Regions from separate parts of the Rhizobium sp. BK212 genome, predicted to be linked through region 3. Evidence: riboswitches for the same ligand, from Rfam matches in the RefSeq annotation. Region 3 holds a riboswitch; each other region holds the start of a gene.
The links. Region 3 has a riboswitch for cobalamin ahead of bluB (5,6-dimethylbenzimidazole synthase). Riboswitches for the same ligand answer to the same signal wherever they lie in the genome.
Positions count from the first base shown of each region.

Region 1: it holds a riboswitch for cobalamin, as region 3 does, so the genes downstream of both, cobU (bifunctional adenosylcobinamide kinase/adenosylcobinamide-phosphate guanylyltransferase) here and bluB (5,6-dimethylbenzimidazole synthase) in region 3, are expected to answer to the same signal.
Region 2: it holds a riboswitch for cobalamin, as region 3 does, so the genes downstream of both, FHT79_RS21495 (CbtB domain-containing protein) here and bluB (5,6-dimethylbenzimidazole synthase) in region 3, are expected to answer to the same signal.

Region 1 covers NZ_JACIFS010000003.1:14,401-18,791, forward strand. The annotation lists gene FHT79_RS10065 (chloride channel protein) at 1-1,281, opposite strand, end outside; cobalamin riboswitch at 1,540-1,936, shown strand; gene cobU (bifunctional adenosylcobinamide kinase/adenosylcobinamide-phosphate guanylyltransferase) at 2,158-2,667, shown strand; gene cobW (cobalamin biosynthesis protein CobW) at 2,672-3,721, shown strand; gene cobN (cobaltochelatase subunit CobN) at 3,726-4,391, shown strand, end outside.
Region 2 covers NZ_JACIFS010000007.1:22,629-27,019, reverse strand. The annotation lists gene FHT79_RS21505 (bifunctional diguanylate cyclase/phosphodiesterase) at 1-331, opposite strand, end outside; gene FHT79_RS21500 (histidine phosphatase family protein) at 873-1,427, opposite strand; adenosylcobalamin (AdoCbl) riboswitch at 1,516-1,658, shown strand; gene FHT79_RS21495 (CbtB domain-containing protein) at 1,672-1,881, shown strand; gene FHT79_RS21490 (CbtA family protein) at 1,995-2,741, shown strand; gene FHT79_RS21485 (hypothetical protein) at 2,791-3,423, shown strand; gene FHT79_RS21480 (sulfite oxidase-like oxidoreductase) at 3,408-4,070, opposite strand; gene FHT79_RS21475 (sensor histidine kinase) at 4,367-4,391, shown strand, end outside.
Region 3 covers NZ_JACIFS010000003.1:165,688-170,078, reverse strand. The annotation lists gene FHT79_RS10835 (ribonuclease H) at 1-110, opposite strand, end outside; gene FHT79_RS10830 (DUF2865 domain-containing protein) at 449-1,540, shown strand; gene bluB (5,6-dimethylbenzimidazole synthase) at 1,544-2,233, opposite strand; cobalamin riboswitch at 2,274-2,462, opposite strand; gene FHT79_RS10820 (MFS transporter) at 2,659-4,062, shown strand; gene FHT79_RS10815 (methyl-accepting chemotaxis protein) at 4,294-4,391, shown strand, end outside.

The DNA of each region.
Region 1 (4,391 bases), 150 kb from region 3:
TACGACGAGGGACGAGGTGATGACGGCGGCGAGCACCAGCGCGGTGATCGGGAAATCGCCGGTGATTTCGAGCGCCAGGAACGTCATGGTCAGCGGTCCGCCGATAACGGCGACGGCAAGCGAGCTCATGCCGACCACGGCATAGATGACGGGGGTCAGCGTCGCATCGGCGAAATAGGGTCCGCAATAGGCAAAGAGCTTGCCGAGCAGGGCGCCCATGAACAACGAGGCGAAGAACAAGCCGCCCCTGAAGCCGGAGCCGATCGAGATCGCCGAGGCCAGGGATTTCAACAGGAAGAGACCGATCAGTGTCGGGATCGCCACCTCGCGGGAGAGGTTGAGATGCAGCGCGCCGTGGCCGGCCGAGAGCACCTGCGGCGAGATCATCGCCAAGAGCCCGACGATGACGCCACCGAGCGCCGGGCGGAAGGGTGGGGCGATCGAACTCTTGCGCGCCAGTTCCTCGACGAAGGAGACGCCCTGCATGATCAGGATACCGATGCCGGCGCAGAAGGCGCCGAGCAGCAGCGCCGGGATATAGTCGGCCGGCACGACCGAGCCGAAGCTGCCGATATCGATGGTGAAATCACCATCGGCAAGCAGCCTTGCGACAAGGGTGGAAATGAGAGCTGAGACGACGACGGGTGTCAGCGACACGATTGTATAGGTGCCGATGATCAGCTCGAAGGCATAGAAGGCGCCGGTCAGCGGCGCGTTGAAGGCTGCGGCGATGGCGCCCGCCGCGCCGCAGCCGACGAGGATGCGCAGGTCGGAGCGGCGAAGCTGCAGCTTCAGGCCGAATTTCGAGGCAAGGCCGGCGGCAAGCTGGGTATAGCCGGCCTCCAGTCCGACCGAGGCGCCGAACCCGTTGGAGATCAGGTTCTGGACGGCAACGATGATGCTGTCGGTCAAGGATAGACGGCCGCCATGCAGCGCATTGGCTTCGATCGGGTCGACCATCGGCTTCTTGCGCCGTTTCGCCAGCACCAGGAGCAACAGGCCGAGCAGGGCGCCGCCGATGACGGGCGCGGTGAGCAGCAGCATCTTGTTCTCGATCTCGGATGAGCTCAGCCGCTCGCTATCGGCGATGCCGAAGACCAGCTGATGCAGCTCGCTCGAGACGTAGCTCATACCGGTGACGGCGAGACCCGAGATGATGCCGACGACGGCGCCCGCCAGTGACAGGCCGACCTCGCTGCGGCGGGTCAGCGCCCGCAGGCGGCCCGGATCGAAGAAAACACGCAGCGCCCGGAAACGGCGCCGATCCAATTTCATAAGCATGGCTAGACAACTAGGCGGGGAGAGGCCCGGTCAAGGGCGGAGATGGTCGCGCAGTCCGCTTGCGACGCAATTGCGGCGAAAAGCCGGCGCCCGGGACAAATATTTATGACGTAAGCCTATGATAAATGACGATATTTTAGGTAGAGTAAGTCGTGTTGATAGGGTTGGGCCATCTGGTCGGAAGCTGACCGGCCGTCAAGGCCGGTTGACTTCACACCCCGGCTTGCCTAACCATCCCTCAACGGATGGTCGCCCGACCATCCTGACATAACGGATGGTTCCGGATCGGTGTTGCGCCCTTCCGGATGAAAAGGGAATGTGAAGGGGCGGACCCAAACCGGGCGCCTTCATCACAGCCGACCCCGCGACTGTAGAGCGGTCAGGGTCTTCCATCCGGCACCGAGCCTTTCCGGCCGGCGGCTTGCAATCATGCAAGCGGGCGGGATGGGCGATATGCCGGAAAAGCCACTGGAGATGCATGGTGATCAACCGGGGTCGGACGCCTCTAAATCTACGAATCGTCCACCTTTTCACCAATGCAGCCGGGAAGGCGAGGATGATCCGCCGGCACGATCAGGGCGACCGGTTTCCGGTCTGCCCCGATCGCGGCCGATAACCGCGAGCCAGGAGACCTGCCATTACGTGCCGGGCCAGAAGCCCACACCTGGGCACTACGCCCGTTGCCAGCACGGAGGTTGTCTTGGCTGAACGATTGAATTCAGCGCGGCCTGGTGCGGCGCTCGCGACGCCTCCAAGCAGCCCTGCAAGAGGAGTGCTTTCGGCCGCTTATGTCGAATACTCGGTCCCCCCAGCAGTCGAAAAAGGTGCACTCGGAACAAGCCACGGCTACGCACCCTCCCTGAGGAGCGTCTGAGCATGACCACCATCTTCATCCTCGGCGGCGCGCGCTCTGGCAAATCCCGCTTCGCCGAAGCTCTCGTCACCGCGACCGGCCTCGACCGCCACTACCTTGCCACCGGCCGGGCCTGGGACGAGGAGATGCAGGCGCGTATCACTCAGCACAAGGCCGACCGCGGTCCGTCCTGGACGACGCATGAGGAGCCGCTCGATCTCGTCGGCAAGCTTGGCGCCATCGACGGCGAAGGGCGCATCGTGCTGATCGACTGCCTGACGCTCTGGGTCACCAATCTGATGATGGAGGAGCGCGACATGCCGGCGGAATTTGCAGCGCTCGCCGATTTCCTGCCCGCCGCGAAGGCGCGGCTCGTTTTCGTTTCCAACGAGGTCGGCCTCGGCATCGTGCCTGACAATCGCATGGCGCGGGATTTCCGCGATCATGCCGGCCGGCTGCACCAATCGATCGCGGCGAAGGCCGCCGAAGTTTATTTCATCGCGGCAGGCCTGCCGCTGAAAATGAAGGGTTAAGTTCATGAACCAGCAGAAAATTCCCGCAACCGTCATCACCGGCTTCCTCGGCGCCGGTAAGACCACGATGATCCGCAACCTGCTCACCAATGCCGGCGGCAAGAAGATCGCGCTCATCATCAACGAATTCGGCGATCTCGGTGTCGACGGTGACGTGCTGAAGGGCTGCGGCGCGGAGAATTGCACCGAGGACGACATCATCGAACTCACCAATGGTTGCATCTGCTGCACTGTCGCCGACGATTTCATTCCGACGATGACGAAGCTGCTCGAGCGCGAACAGCGGCCCGACCACATCGTCATCGAAACCTCGGGCCTCGCCCTGCCGCAGCCGCTGGTCGCCGCTTTCAACTGGCCCGATATCCGCACGCAAGTGACCGTCGACGGCGTCATCACGGTGGTCGATAGCGCCGCCGTTGCCGCCGGCCGGTTCGCCGACGACCATGATGCCGTCGATGCGCGCCGCGCCGAGGATGAATCGCTCGATCACGAAAGCCCGATCGAGGAGCTGTTCGAGGATCAGCTCACCTGCGCCGATCTCATCGTGCTCAACAAGACCGACCTGATCGACGCGGCAGGTCTTATCAGGGTGCGCGACGAGGTTGCCTCCCGCACGGTGCGCAAGCCCGCGATCATCGAGGCGAAGAACGGCGAAGTCTCGGCCGGCATCCTGCTCGGCCTCGGTATCGGCACCGAGGACGATGTCGCCAATCGCAAGTCGCATCATGAGCTGGAGCATGAAGACGGCGCGCCGCACGACCACGACGAGTTCGACAGCTTCGTCGTCGATCTCGGACCCGTTGCCGATCCCGCCGGCTTCGTCGAGAAGCTGAAGACGATCATATCAACCCATGACGTGCTGCGCCTCAAGGGTTTCGTCGATATCGCTGGCAAGCCGATGCGCCTGCAGCTCCAGGCTGTCGGCAGCCGCATCGATCATTATTTCGACCGCGCCTGGGCTCCAGGCGAAAAACGCACGACGCGCCTCGTCGTCATCGGCCTGCACGAGATGGATCAGGACGCGGTGAGGACGGCAATCGAAGAGCTGGCATAAACCAATGCATCTGCTTCTGGCCCAGCAGGGAACGATCAGCGACGGCGAGGAGGCGATTGACCTCGGGCAGACGCCGGGCGAAATCCTGTTCCTGTCGGCTGCCGACAGCGAGCTTGCCGCGATCGCGGCCGCCCGTCGCGATCGCGGTGGGCAGCATTCGTTGCGGCTCGCCAGCCTGATGAGCCTCAAGCATCCGATGTCGGTCGATACCTATGTCGAGCGCACGGCGCGGCATGCCAAGCTGATTATCGTGCGGGCGCTCGGCGGCGCCAGCTATTTTCACTATGCGCTGGAAGCGCTGCATGCCGCAGCGTCCCGCGCCGGTGCATTGATCGCGGTGCTGCCGGGTGACGCGAAGCCGGATGCCGGGCTCGTCCCTTTCTCCAATGTTGATCTCGACGATCTCAATGCGCTGTGGGCCTATCTGATCGAGGGTGGCGATGCCAATGCGCGGGCCTTCCTCGACTATGCCGGGGCGATGCTGGCAGGCATGGAGAAGCCGGCGCCGGCGGTGCCACTGATGAAGGCCGGCATCTGGTGGCCGGGGCGAGGGTTGATCGGGGTTGAGGAGTGGCGGCGGGTTGTTGCGGAGGAGTCTTGGCGCGTGGCTGCCTCTTTGTCCGGCAGGACAGAGGGGGGTACCTCAAACTCGACGGAGAAGATGGGAATC
Region 2 (4,391 bases), on a different contig from region 3:
AGAGGATCTTACGCTCGAAGGCGTAGCGGTTCGGCAGTTTGGTGAGATGGTCGTGGGTTGCGGTCCAATCGGCCTTTGCCTGGGCGATGGCGCGCAGTTCCGTTTCCTTGCGCAGGTCGGCGATGCGCAGCACCGAATAGATGAAGCTCATGGCGCCGGCGATGCCGAGCGCCAGAACGAGCTTGTCGGCGCCGTACTCGCCGAAACCGGTCATGAAGAAGACAAGGCTGTCGTCAAGCTGCAACAGGGTGCAGAGGAGCCAGAGAGTAATCCCGAACCCGACGATCGAAACACATTGCCTTCCGGCCCTGCTCTGGAAAAATACCGGCACTGCGCCTTCTCCATCTCCACCCTTCGCGGAAATAGCACGAAAGTCTGAAATGTTCGTTGAAACCAGAAGGCGAATTATCGGAGGCGGCAGCCTCCTGATGTGCCGTCGAGGGACCGTGGGCGCCAGAGGAAAACGCCGAGCGAACCCTTGTCGTGGTTGGCAGAATGGCGGGCGCGGAAAAAAACGAAGGCGAGCGTGCCATGGCATCGCTCGCCCTTTTTCGTGCTTCAGGCGGTGACGATCAGCAGCGGGACGCTGACGATGAGACCGACCAGAACTGTGACTGTGGCGACACGCATCAAACGCAGGCGCCGCGTGCGCTCCCCACTCCAATCATATGTCATTCTTCCATCTCCTTGGGATAAGGAAGTAGTCCCCGCGAAACCGGGTTCAACAGAGATGACGCGATTTGCTTGTGTAAGGCTGGATAAGATCAGGACTCGCTAAAGCATCGGTCCGAAAATCGGAATCGATTTTCGGACCGATGCGAGGACTGAAAGTGTTAGAGCGTCCTTGTGCGTCCGAAAGGACGCACGGCGCTCTAATGCTGGAAGCGCAGAGACCAGCGCCGTCCATTGCTGGTCATGCGAATGACGGCGAGCGGCTCGATGTCGCTCAGCCAGAAAGAGGAGAGCGGCGCCTGAAGCACATGGGCGACCGCCGCCCGGATGACGGCTGCGTGACTGACGGCGATCACATGGCCGCCGAGGGCGGATTCGCTCTCCATCCAGTCGGCGACGCGTGTTCTCAAATCAAGAAGGCTCTCGCCGCCATGCGGGGCCGCTTCCGGATCGCTCATCCAGGCCATGAGGTTCTCAGGCTCTTCCGCCTCTATCGCGGCGATCGATCTGCCGGCCCAGCGGCCATGGTCGCAGTCGCGAAGCGCCGGATCGATCCGGGCTTGGAGGCGGAGCGCGTCAACAGTCTGGCGGGCGCGCAAAGCGGGGCTCGTGGCAACGCGATCGGCGTGGGGCAGGGCGGCCATCCTGCCGGCTTCTTCCGCCGCCTTGCCTTCCAGCGGTTCGTCGAGCGGGAACAGGGCCTTGCGGCTCGCCATCGTCGCGCCGTGGCAGATCCAGGTGAGGCGCGTATTCACGGTCGTTCTGATCTCCGGGAGTGCGGCTATGGCGCCGCAGGACGGCCCTTGGCCGACTTGTGAAGTTTCGTTGACAGTCTCTTCGGCGTGCAGATATAACCGTGCTGTTGCGGGTTTGGAAGCCGGTGGAAATCCGGCGCGGTCGCGCCACTGTGACCAGCGTGTCGAAAGCTCTTCGCGCTGGAAGTCAGACCCTACTGCACAAGCACTCTTTCGACTGAACGCGTCATTCCCGGAGGAATACATGTCTGACACCACTTTTGCGCCCGTCGCGGCACCGGCGCCGATCCCCCTGGGAGAGATCCTGCCATGGGCGATCTTCGGTGGCCTGCTGATGCTCATCGTTCTCTATTTTGTCGGCACCGAGGAAGGCGCGATGGCGCTGTTCAACGGGATGTATGTGCACGAATTCGTGCATGACGGCCGTCATCTCCTCGGCTTTCCCTGCCACTAGAGCGCGTCGCGATCTTTCAGATTCGCGCCTCACTTTAGGTCTTTGTTTTCGCATGTCGTTATCGCAAAACCGCTGCGCACTTTTGCGCGACATGCTTTAGGGGAGTTCCTGACATGGTTGGAAATCTTCTGCTTCGCGGCATGCTCGCGGGCCTGATTGCTGGCATCCTCGTTTTCGCTTTTGCGCATATCTTCGGCGAGCCGCTGGTCGATGCGGCGATCGCCTTCGAGGAGGCGACTGCCCAGGCGGCCGGTGAAGCTGCCGAACCTGAAATCGTCAGCCGCGCCACGCAGGCCGGTCTCGGCCTTTTCACCGGCGTCATGGCCTACAGCGTTGCCGTTGGCGGGCTCTTCGCTCTCGCCTTCGCTTTCGTGCACGGCCGTTTCAGCAGCCTTTCGGCGCGCGGCACCTCGGCCGTCATCGCCATTGCCGCCTTCGTGGCGATCGTCCTCGTTCCCGGTATCAAGTATCCGGCCAACCCGCCGGCGGTCGGCAATCCCGATACGATCGGCGTCAGGACCGAACTGTTCTTCCTGATGATCGTCGTCTCGCTCGCCGCGCTGATTGCCGCGGTGGCGCTGTCGCGCCGCCTCGCGGAGCGTTTCGGTCTCTGGAATGGCGCGATCATCGCCGGCATCGCTTATCTCGTCTTCATCGGCGTCGTGCTCTATCTGCTGCCGCCGATCAACGAGGTGCCGGAGAACTTCTCGGCGATGGTCCTCTGGCGGTTCCGCACGACTTCGCTCGGCATGCATGTGATCCTCTGGACAACCTTGGGCCTTACCTTCGGAGTGCTGGCGGAAAAGCGGCTTGCCGTTAAGGACGGTCAACGCGGCCGGCCGGCAACGGCATTTCACTGAACGCATCGAAGGGCACCGCTTGCCGGCGCCCTGAACTTTTCGGGCGGCCATGACAAGCAGCAGAACCATACCACTCGTGTCGACGGCGTTAGCCACCGCCGTCTTTTTTTGTGTGGTTGCTGGAAGCGCTCTTGCCCATAGCCCTAGCGGCGGCGGCAGCCATACCGGACTGGATATTCCGGAAATTTCCCATGGCGAGATGGCGGTGATTGCAGACTATCGCAGTGGGATCATCGACCTTGCTTCCCGTGCCGTCGATACCAACGAGCCGTTCCGCCGCGTCCTGAACTATGCCGAGATCCAGTATTCCTATTGTCTCTGGGGCCGGGTGCCGGGCAGCGTGACGGACGAGGAAAGCCCGTTCAACGAATGCGCCCATGCCTATCTCGCGGCGGCCAAGGCGGTCTTGCTGTCGATGCGCGAGATGCCGCAAGAGAGGGCTGCCGCGAATGAAATCATTTCCGCCGTCGACGCCGACATGACGCGGCGCGGCCTTGCGCTCGTCACCTGCCGGTTCAGCGGCGAGGCCTTCAACACCGCCGATGTCATCAAGCCACACTGGGGCAAGGTGCCACTTCATCCAGCCAGCATGGCGTCGCTGACCGGGCTCGCTGCATTGTTCGGCCTTGGTTTTTTTGGGCTTCGCCACTTCCTGCGGCCGAAGGCTCAATCGTCGGAATAGCGCTGCTCGCGCCATGGATCGCCGTAGATATGGTAGCCGTTCTTTTCCCAGAAGCCGGCTTCGTCGTCGGGCATCAGCTCGATGCGGCGCAGCCATTTGGCGCTCTTCCAGAAATAGAGATGCGGCACGACCAGGCGCATCGGGCCGCCGTGTTCCGGCGTCAGCGGCAGGCTTTCCCAGGCGGTGGCAAGGATCGCATCCTCGGCGGCGAAATCGGCGAGCGGCAGGTTGGTGGTATAGCCGTCATAACTCGTCAGCATGACGTAACCAGCTTCGGGTTTCGGCATGGCGAGGTCGAGAAGATCGCGCGTCGAAACGCCCTTCCATTTGTTGTCGTAGCGCGACCATGTGGTGACGCAGTGAATATCGCTCATCCTGGTGTTCTGCTCGATCGCCTGGAAGGCGGCCCAGGTGAGGGTGAGCGGTGTTTCGACGAGGCCGCGCACGTCGAGCCGCCAAGTCTCTGTGGAGACAACAGGCTGCTGGCCGAGATCGAGCACCGGCCAGTTTTTGACGAGGTGCTGGCCGGGCGGCAAACGCTCGGTTTCAGGTCGGCTGATGCGGCCGGTCAGGAACTTGCCCTCGGCCGCCCAGCGACGCTTGGATGTGGTGAGCTTGCTGTCGGCGGGGGTCTGATCGTCGCTCATGATGGGCTTCCTTGCGATGCAGCAATAGGATATCCGCGCTCGTTAAGTGTCAAGTTTCGGCAGGCCCTTGGAAAACCTTGCCGGGGTTATTAGAGCGTCCTTTGTACGTCCTTTCGGACGCACAAAGGACGCTCTAGCATTTTGAATCTACGCGTCGTGCTTTCTGAAAATCGATTCCGATTTTCGGGCCGATGCGCTAGACTTGGCGTTGTTGGGTATGCCTTGCTGGGGAGTGGAGGCAGAAAGGGGAGGAGCCGGATCTGTCTTCGAGATATCGTGCGATAGCGGCGTTGCTCGTGGTGCCGCTGATCATCTTCGCCT
Region 3 (4,391 bases):
CCGGAGCCGGGTTCGTAGCAACCGTCGACGAAGAGGTGGAGGCCATGTTGGCCTTCCGATATTCCGACTGTTGTTGCAGGGAAGTGAAGCTTGTTGGAAATGCTCGTCATTTTCTCCGCTTTTTGCCTTCGCTGCGCCAGCGCAATTTGCGACTGCCTGCTCGCCCCGAAGCGGACATTCGAACTGTACCTCTGCGTTGTGTCAACCATTGACGATGGTGGCGGCAACAGTGCCCGCCCCGACCGAGAACTGTAGGGCAATGTGGATCATGGACAATGAATCTGCCCCGACCTCCCCTTACGGAAGATTACCCGCGTCTGCTGGATAAGATCGCGAAAATGCGCTAGGATTTTCTCCAAGCTCATTAAGAGAAACGCCTTAAGAGACAATGCGCGGCGATCGAGGCCGCAATCGACCGATCGACTTTTTGCTCACCCCGGACGACGCCGTGAAACGCCGAAACTTGTCTCTTGCCCTCCTCCTCGCCTTCGCAGCGCCGGCCGCCGCCCAGACGAGCGCTGTCTGCGAGGACCTGCGCGGCCGTCTCGCCGATCTGCCGCGATCGATCGGCAATAGCAACGGCCGGGAAGCGCGCCAATATGCCAGCGCCATGGCCGAGCAGAACCTCGAGCTGCGCAAGGTTCGCAACGAGCTGCGCAACAATGGCTGCACCTCGGGCAGCATGGTCGTGATCGGCGGCGAGAATGCCGATTATTGCGGTGAACTCTCGCAGTCCGAAGGCCGCATGATCGACAATATCCAATATCTCCAGGACCGCCGTAACGAGCTGGCCGGCCAGAGCGGCGATGATGGGACGCGCCGTGAACTGATCTCCGCGCTCGATCGCAATGGCTGCAACAGCGAAAACTTCTATGCCCCGAGCGATCGCAGCGCCGCCGACCCCGCCCCGAGCATCGAGGAGCAGGCGATGCGCACCGATACCTTCATTCCGCTCGGCGGCGGTGAAGAGGTCGATCCGCGCTACGGCCTGCCGCGGGCCGAAATGCTCTCGCCGGTCAGCACCATGTGTGTGCGCACCTGCGACGGCGGCTTCTTCCCGATCAGCTCGAACGCCACTTCGGTCGATTTCGGCCGCGACGCCCAGACGTGCGCCAAGATGTGCCCGGGTATCGAGACAGAGCTGTTCTATCGTGACGTGACGAGCACCGAAGCCTCGAACATGATCTCGGTCGCAACGGGCACGCCCTACAGCGCCATGAAAAACGCCTTTGCCTACAAGAACCGCACGCCGGGGGAAAAGTCCTCCTGCGCCTGCAATCTCACCGCCTACTACGATGAGATGCGCGGCAAGCAGCCGTCAAGCGAACCGCCGCAACAAGGTTCGATCACCACCATCCGCACCAATCCCAGGGCGAAGGATGCTGCCGCAGCCCCACCGCAACCATCCGTCCCGGAGCGCCCCTACGATCCCGTGCAGAACAAGGTCCGCCAGGTCGGCCCGCAATTTCTTGCCGGTGATCAAGGCTCGATCGACCTCGCCAATCCGGCAACACCGGGGCCGCAGCCTCAACAGCAGTGATTGCTACGGGTCGTTGCGTCCCCACCCGTCATGGAAGACGAGCTCTTGGAGCGGCAGACGCTGCCGCCAGCCTTTGACGGAGAGTTCCGGCTCGTCATAAAGCCGATCGACGAAACCGGCACAGAGCCAGGCGACCACCTCGATATGCTCGGGTATGCCGAGAATGCTTTTCAGATCGCCTTCGCGAAAAATGCTGACCCAGCCGATGCCGACCCCTTCCGCCCGCGCCGCAAGCCAGAGATTCTGGATGGCGCAGACTGTGGAATAGCTATCCATCCTGGGATTGTGGGTGCGCCCCAGCACCACGCTGCCGCTGCGGGTGGGGTCGCAGGTCACGCATATGCCGAGCGGTGCCTCCGTGATGCCTTCGAGCTTGAGGGAGCGGTATGCCTGCCGCCGCTCGCCGGTAAACATCAGCGCCGCCTCCTCATTGGCCTTCACAAAGGCGTCCTGGACGCGCGCCCGGACCGCGGCACTTTTCACCAGAATGAAATTCCACGGCTGCATGAAGCCGACGGAGGGCGCATGATGGGCGGCCGTCAGCAGCCGCTCCACGACATCGTCAGGCAAGGGATCGGGCAGGAACTGGCTGCGAACGTCGCGCCGCGTCTTGATCGCGTGATAGACGGCCTCGCGCTCGGCCAAGGAAAAACCGGACGCCGCCGAAAGGGCATCCTCATCAAAGGGTCGCATCGTCAAATCCCCAACAACGCAACCGCCCGCCGTCCGCGCGGATCGGTCAATCTTGCCAGGCCGGTCTTCTGACTCGGCGTCATCCGTCTGCCGCAGCCTTCCCGGCGAGAAGCCAGTGGCGAGATGAAGCGGCAAGCGTCGGCCTTACAGCGTTGGGCACGTTCCGGCCTTGCACCGGATTCCCGATTCTCCCGCGTTGATGGCGGGCACCTGACGGCGCATCTATTTCAGGAAAGCGCGGCGACGGCAAGCCGGCCCGAGGTCGCAGTCGGGAACCAGGTTGAGCCACGCACCCTCCCGCGTCGGTTTGAAGCGGCTCGACAAGCTCCTTCATCCATAGTTTCTATGGCCTTATCACCACCGAAGGCGTATGGACGATACAGTCCCTCGCAGCATCCCGGTTGCCCGTGCCCCGCCTCACGCCCATGATCCTTGCGGTCGCCCTGTTCATGGAACAGATGGATTCGACCGTGATCGCCACCAGCCTGCCGGCGATCGCAGCCGATATCGGCACCTCGCCGATCGCGCTGAAGCTCGCCGTTACCAGCTATCTCGTGGCACTGGCGATCTTCATCCCGATCAGCGGCTGGATGTCCGATCGGTTCGGTGCGCGCAACATCTTCCGCATGGCGATCTTCGTCTTCATGATCGGCTCGGTCGCCTGCGCTTTCTCCAACTCGATCACGGCCTTCGTCATCTCACGGCTGGTCCAAGGCGCCGGCGGCTCGATGATGACGCCGGTCAGCCGCCTGCTTTTGGTCCGGGGAACGCCACGCCACGAACTCGTCGACGCCATGGCCTGGCTCACCATTCCCGCCTTGATCGGCCCGATCATGGGTCCGCCGATCGGCGGTTTCCTCACCACCTATCTCACCTGGCACTGGATCTTCTGGATCAACGTCCCGATCGGCGTGCTCGGCATCATCCTCGTCACCCGTTTCCTGCCGGCGGTCGAGCCGCGCAGCCCGCGGCCGATGGATTTCCCGGGCTTCTTCCTGTGCGGCCTCGGCTTCTCCGGCTTCGTCTTCGGCGTCTCGGTGATCAGCCTGCCGGCCGTGCCCGTCATCTACGGTTATGTCACGGTTGCGATCGGCATCCTTGCCGGTCTCATCTACCTCCTGCATGCCCGCCGCGCACCCTATCCGCTTCTCGATCCGAAGATGTTCCGCTACCCGATGTTCCGGGCGGCGATCCTCGGCGCCTCGAATTTCCGCATGGGGCTCGGCGCGCTGCCCTTCCTGATGCCGCTGATGCTGCAGCTCGGCTTCGGCCTGACGCCGCTGCAATCGGGCTCGGTCACTTTCGTCAGCGCACTCGGCTCCATGGGCTCGAAATTCGCCGCCTCGCGCACCTTCAATGCCTTCGGCTTCCGCACCGTCATATCAATCACCACCTTGCTGGCGGCGATCTTCCTCGGCATCAACGGCCTGTTCACCGCCGAAACCCCGCTTTTCCTGATCATGGCCTGCCTGCTGATCGGCGGCCTGTTCCGCTCCATGGCTTTCTCGGGCGTCAACGCCATGGCCTTCGGCGATGTCGACGCCGCCGACAGCAGCCAGGCAACCGCGATCAATGCCGTTGCCCAGCGTATCTCCATGGCAATGGGTGTGGCGATCGCCGGCGGCATCCTCGAAATTTCGAGCAGCTTCCATGGCGGCCGGCTGCTGGTCTCGGATTTCCACGTCGCCTTCTTCAGCGTCTCGGCGATTTCGGCGCTCGCCTGCATCACCTTCCTGCGGCTGCCGCGCGATGCCGGCGCGGAACTGACGACGCGCCGCCGCAAACACCGGCAGACGGAGCCCGAAGAGGCGATCGCGGAAAACAGCTGATCGCGGCAGATCACCAGCGGGCGTGATAGCGAAATCACACGCGTGTGCTCCGGCATCCCTTTCTACTTTATGATTTATTCACACATCAAATACACACTGCGTTTGCGCGTTTTGGGTCGCTATCAGGACATGGGCATGAGCGCTCGTGATGTGACCGTCAGCGTGGATGCCCGTATTGATACGCCGGTCGGGAACATGTCCGACTGAGCCGCAATTCTAGGCCCCCGCGGAATGTTCCAATTTTTGAAAACGATGCCTCTGACAGCCAAGCTGGCGGCGATTATCGTGGCCGTCAATCTGTGCGGCATTTCCGCCTTTGCTACCTACAC